One region of the Bacillus altaicus genome, then DNA from elsewhere that is predicted to be linked to it. Evidence: riboswitches for the same ligand, from Rfam matches in the RefSeq annotation. Region 1 holds a riboswitch; the other holds the start of a gene.
The links. Region 1 has a riboswitch for S-adenosylmethionine ahead of ACE38F_RS02085 (bifunctional O-acetylhomoserine aminocarboxypropyltransferase/cysteine synthase). Riboswitches for the same ligand answer to the same signal wherever they lie in the genome.
Positions count from the first base shown of each region.

Region 2: another riboswitch for S-adenosylmethionine. It lies ahead of metK (methionine adenosyltransferase); the one in region 1 lies ahead of ACE38F_RS02085 (bifunctional O-acetylhomoserine aminocarboxypropyltransferase/cysteine synthase).

Region 1 is NZ_CM143394.1:395,925-399,079, forward strand. Features, by position in the region: gene ACE38F_RS02080 (chloride channel protein) at 1-1,153, opposite strand, end outside; SAM riboswitch class I at 1,473-1,577, shown strand; gene ACE38F_RS02085 (bifunctional O-acetylhomoserine aminocarboxypropyltransferase/cysteine synthase) at 1,671-2,969, shown strand; gene metA (homoserine O-acetyltransferase MetA) at 2,953-3,155, shown strand, end outside.
Region 2 is NZ_CM143394.1:976,834-979,988, forward strand. Features, by position in the region: gene pckA (phosphoenolpyruvate carboxykinase (ATP)) at 1-708, opposite strand, end outside; SAM riboswitch class I at 937-1,058, shown strand; gene metK (methionine adenosyltransferase) at 1,228-2,427, shown strand; gene ACE38F_RS05090 (hypothetical protein) at 2,469-2,648, opposite strand; gene ACE38F_RS05095 (hypothetical protein) at 2,655-2,834, opposite strand; gene ACE38F_RS05100 (MogA/MoaB family molybdenum cofactor biosynthesis protein) at 3,096-3,155, shown strand, end outside.

The sequences.
Region 1 (3,155 bases):
AATTGAGCGGGAAAAACATGAGTAATAGTAATGTTATAGCTATTGGTTTTCTTAATGCATAGCTTGAAATAGCTGTCGTGACGATGGCTACAGAAGATATTGGATCTATAGGCAGAATAGAAGCTATAGCATATCCGATACTTGATCCAGCAAATATAATGGGGAAAATATGTCCGCCGCGCCAACCCGTATTTAAACAAACGGCAGTAATACATAATTTTAAAACTCCTGAAAGAAGTAGTACCCAGAAAGATAAATGGCTCCATTCAACGACTAAATCTTTTAATTGATGTTCCCCTGAAAATAACGTGTACGGAAGAAAAGTTCCAGTAACCCCGAGTAAAATACCACCTATAATTCCAAGTGATACTTTGTATTCCCTGAAGGGGTAGATTAATTTTTCTAATGCGAATTCTAATTTGAAATAAAAGAAACCAACTATAGCACCAATGCTAGCAAGTGGTAGAAAGGCGATCCATTCATTAAGAGCAAGAGACCCTTCCCCGAAATCAACAATAAAGGATCCACGATTATCGAGTTTACTAAGTAATAAGTAAACTGAAAAACCGGCAAAAGTGGTAGCTAAATATACAATTGCCTTTTTTCCTTTCGAAAATTCATTAATTTGTTCACCCTCATTTTCATTCGGAGCTAAGTAACCGAATAATGGTGCATTAAAAATGACACTTAAAGTAGCACCAATTCCAACCTCTGTTAGTTCATTCATTCCCTTTAAAGCAAATTTAAAGCGATCTCCTACCCATGTACAAAGTCCACCGATAATTCCAACAAGTGCAGCTTCTGGTCCTAAACTAGCTCCAAATATTAAAACGATAATCGCAGTTAAAGTAGCTTTATGTACAAAACTGTATTCAATTCTACCTGTTTTTTTATATTCAGCCATCACTTCCGGCATAAGACGTGGATATGTACCGAAGTATTTTTGTGTTAAACCAACGAGGATACCACCGATGATTGTTACACAAATGGTGTAATAAGGAGGAGAAGAGAAAATAGTAGGTAAGTATCCCCAAATAAAGTGAATTCCAATATTTATTGTAACTAAAAATAACCAGACTGTAGCTCCTACCATAGCGCCTAAAAGAATGCCATATAGGACGAGTATATAGTGCATGTCCTTTTTATTTGTCATGTTGTACCTCCGTTATGTAAGTTTTAATGTAGAAAGGATTAAATATGCTAGTGTGAAATGAATTGAATATATATAGTATCTTTTTGAGTGGTTGGCTTATTCAATATATTAGGGTCTCATAAAAATTTGAAACCCACGCGGTTAAACCACTTATTTAATTCTATATATTGATCGGAGTTTTTAAAAGGTCTTTTTCAAATGAATATGGAATATATTTCTTTTATTGTTTAAATTAAATTCCTTACAATTAATTTAGAACATTCAGAAAAACTATTTGACATTAGGAAATTATTGCTATAAAATCAACGGTAATTGCATAGTCTTATCAAGAAAAGGTGGAGGGACAGGCCCGATGAAACCTTGGCAACAGCCGTATAACGGAATTGTGCCAAATCCTGCAGGTAATAATCCTGAGAGATAAGAAAGATCCTTTAGAGCGTGTTTTCAAACTGCTCCTTTCTTGTTTTCAGGGAAGGGGCAGTTTTTTATTTTGCATTAAAAGAAAGGAGAATGAGAGATGGGAGAATCATGGGGGAAAGGAACGATTTGTGTGCAAGGTGGCTATACGCCAAAAAATGGTGAGCCGCGTGTTTTGCCACTTTATCAAAGTACAACGTATAAATACGATACGTCAGATGATTTAGCAGCACTATTTAATTTAGAGGCAGAAGGATATATATATACGCGTATTGGAAATCCTACTCTAGCTGCATTTGAGCAGAAGTTATCAGATTTAGAAGGCGGTGTAGGGGCTGTTGCAACAGCTTCTGGGCAGGCAGCTATTATGCTTGCAGTTTTAAATATTTGCAGTAGTGGAGACCATTTACTTTGTTCTTCAACTGTTTACGGAGGAACGTTTAATTTATTCGGGGTGAGTTTGCGTAAGCTTGGCATCGATGTTACGTTCTTTAATCCTAATTTAACGGCAGATGAAATTGCGGCACTTGCTAATGATAAGACAAAACTCGTTTATGCAGAATCGTTAGGAAATCCAGCAATGAACGTTTTGAATTTCAAAGAACTTTCAGCGGCAGCAAAAGAATTAGAAGTACCTTTTATCGTTGATAATACATTGGCGACGCCTTATTTATGCCAGGCATTTGAATATGGGGCAAATATCATTGTCCATTCCACAACGAAGTATATTGATGGCCATGCAAGTTCTCTAGGCGGCATTGTAATAGACGGAGGGAACTTCGATTGGACAAGTGGAAAATACCCTGAGCTTGTCGAACCTGATCCGAGTTATCACGGTGTAAGCTATGTTCAAAATTTTGGAGCAGCAGCGTATATTGTGAAGGCACGAGTTCAGTTATTAAGAGACTACGGAAACTGTATGAGCCCATTCAATGCATATATTAGCAACATTGGCCTGGAAACATTGCATTTACGAATGGAGCGTCATAGTGAAAATGCTCTCGAAGTTGCTAAGTGGCTTGCTAATCATGATCGCATTGAATGGGTGAATTATCCAGGGTTAGATAGTAATGAAAATTACTCGTTAGCACAAAAGTATTTGAAAAAAGGTGCTAGTGGAGTTTTAACATTTGGTATTAAGGGCGGATTAGAAGCAGCAAAAGAATTTATCGCAAATGTAAAACTTGCAACTCTTGTAACACATGTAGCTGATGCAAGAACTTGTGTAATACATCCTGCTAGTACGACGCACAGACAATTAAGCGCAGAAAATCAGCGTTTAGCTGGCGTTACATCTGATTTAATCCGTTTATCGGTCGGTATAGAAGATGTTTCTGATATTATTGCAGATTTAGAAGCGGCGCTAGTCGGAGGCAAACAACATGCCGATCATAATTGATAAAGATTTACCAGCTCGCAAAGTATTGCAGAAGGAAAATATTTTTGTAATGACGAAGGAGCGAGCAGCAACACAAGATATACGCGCTTTGAAAATTGCTATATTAAATTTAATGCCTACAAAACAAGAAACAGAGGCGCAATTACTTCGTTTAATTGGAAATACACCGTTGCAATTAGATGTTCA
Region 2 (3,155 bases), 580 kb from region 1:
TCCAGATAAACCGAAGAATAGTGCTACGTCGCCCTCTTCGCCTACGTTTGAAGAGCAGTGCATAGAAAGAATATCTTGTTCAGGTAGTAAGAAGTTCATAATAGAGAAGATTGATTTTTTCATTTCTCCAGCGTATTCTGTACCACCGATTAGTACGATACGTTTTTCGAATGAAACCATAATGAATGCTTCAGAATTTGTACCGTCAATTGCTGGATCTGCTTTGAAGTTTGGTGCAGAAACAATTGTGAACTCTGATTCGTGAGTTGTTAATTCTTCTTCAGTTGGACGAATAAATAATTGATGTACGAACAAATTATGCCATGCATATTCGTTAACAACTTGAATTGGTAGGCGATAGTTGTGATCAGCGCCAGCAAATCCTTTGAAGATGAATAACTCTTCTTTTTCTTTTAAGTATTCTAAAACTTTTATATATAATTTATCAAAATGTTCTTCAGAGATCGGTTGGTTCACGGCTCCCCAAGCAATTTTGTCAGCAACCGATGCTTCCTTCACAATAAATTTATCTTTAGGAGAACGTCCTGTGTATTTTCCTGTTGAAGCAGAAACGGCACCAGTAGAAGTTAATTTCCCTTCGTTTCGCATTAATACTTTTTCCACTAATTGCGGAACACTTAATTGAATCTGTGCATTGCTTCCGTTCAATAATTCATGTAAACCAATTTGGACATTCACAGTACTCATATTTATATACCATCCTTTTCATTTAATGAAATATTTCTCGTAATCCCCATCAAGAGTATAACACAATTATATAAATAATGTATACTATTTATTTGTTTTTGTTTGTGTGAATGTATCATTTCCTTATTAATATTTCATTCTATGCGTATTGAGAAAAACTTTCAGGAAAATGTGAATATTAATTGACAAATGAATATCATTTCTTTAGTATAGGTTGGGACGGATACTCTCTTATCCCGAGCTGGCGGAGGGACAGGCCCGATGAAGCCCAGCAACCTCACTTGTAGTGGTAAATACAGGTGAATAGGTGCTAAAACCTGTGCGAGGCTAACGGTCTCGAACGATAAGAGCAAAGGGCAAAAAGCAGTATGCAAGTAGCAAATTAAACCTTTCCTCTATGTTAAGTGGGAAAGGTTTTTCTGTATGCTTGTGTGGGAGAATAAATGTATGTCGCAGTTTGTGGCAAATTAAGGATGAGTTCCGTACAATATATACAATTACTGTAGGGAGGTTTACCACATGACAAAAAAACGTCATCTGTTCACATCTGAGTCTGTAACTGAAGGACATCCAGATAAAATTTGTGACCAAATTTCTGATTCAATTTTAGATGCGATCTTAGCAAAGGACGCAAATGCACGTGTAGCTTGTGAAACAACTGTAACAACTGGTTTAGTATTGGTAGCGGGGGAAATTACGACTTCTACTTACGTAGATATTCCAAAAATCGTTCGTGAAACAATTCAAGGCATTGGTTACACACGCGCAAAATATGGATTCGATGCAGAAACTTGTGCAGTTTTAACATCTATCGATGAGCAATCTGCTGACATCGCTATGGGTGTTGACCAAGCACTAGAAGCACGCGAAGGTCTAATGACTGACGCTGAGATTGAGGCAATTGGTGCGGGAGACCAAGGTTTAATGTTTGGCTTCGCATGTAATGAAACACAAGAATTAATGCCACTTCCAATCTCGCTTGCTCACAAATTAGCTCGCCGTTTAACTGAAGTACGTAAAGATGACACATTATCATACTTACGTCCGGATGGAAAAACGCAAGTTACAGTTGAGTATGATGAAAATGGTAAACCTGTACGTGTGGATACAATTGTAATTTCTACACAGCATCATCCAGATGTTACGTGGGAAGAAATCGATCGCGATTTAAAAGAACATGTAATTAAAGCTGTAGTTCCAGCAGAATTAATGGATGGAGAAACGAAATTCTTCATTAACCCAACTGGTCGCTTCGTAATTGGTGGACCACAAGGTGATGCTGGTTTAACAGGACGTAAAATCATCGTTGATACTTACGGTGGATATGCTCGCCATGGCGGTGGTGCATTCTCTGGTAAAGATGCAACGAAAGTTGACCGTTCTGCAGCATATGCAGCTCGTTATGTTGCGAAAAACATCGTAGCAGCTGGTCTTGCTGACAAAGCAGAAGTACAACTTGCATACGCAATCGGCGTAGCGCAACCAGTATCAATTTCAGTTGATACACTTGGCACTGGTAAAGTATCTGAAGACGTACTAGTAGAACTAGTTCGTAACAACTTCGATCTTCGCCCAGCTGGTATTATTAAAATGCTAGACTTACGTCGCCCAATTTACAAACAAACAGCAGCTTACGGCCACTTCGGACGTACTGATGTAGATCTTACATGGGAACGTACAGACAAAGCAGCTACTTTAAAAGAGCAAGCTGGTCTATAATATATGAAAAAAAGCTTTGCGCTGTGTGCGCAAAGCTTTTTTTATTTGGTTTTATGTACTACTTGGATGCATGAGCTGCAATAAACTTCTCCGTCTAGCTCAATATACTTTCTTATATTTGTCATACCACTTGCCGGAAATGACATATGAATCCATGCTTTTTCATACGTTTGTATTTCCTTTTCACATGATTTACAAAGGATTGGTTTCTTACGGAACATAGACGGTCACCCTTTCAGTTGACGCGCTTTTCCTGCGCAAAAAGCACTGCTCAGTAAAAATAGCGTTGCGAATATAATACTCACTAATGTAGCGTATGGAATTGCGCCTTTTAAAGAAAAGCCGACAGTGATGGAAGCGACAAATAAGAGGATGAATGTCGTTGTTAATTTTTTATAAAGTTCCATAGTATGTGAACCTCCGAATTGTTTTGCATTGTAAATTTAAAAATTAAACCTATTATGTAGAAAACATAAGAAGAGATAAATAGTAGCTAATGATGTGAAAGCTAGGAGTGTAAGAAATGGAAATAGTATACCTATTTAAATTCCTTTTTGTGGGTGATTATACTTATATTGTATCATGACGTATCGGTGGCTTCATACAGATTTGTGTAAAGATATGTATGATAAAATGAAGAAAAGCTTTTAAGAAGGGGAAGATGAAAAATGAGTGTAACTGAACATAAAAAACAAGCACCAAAAGAAGTGCGTTGTAAGATCGTGACG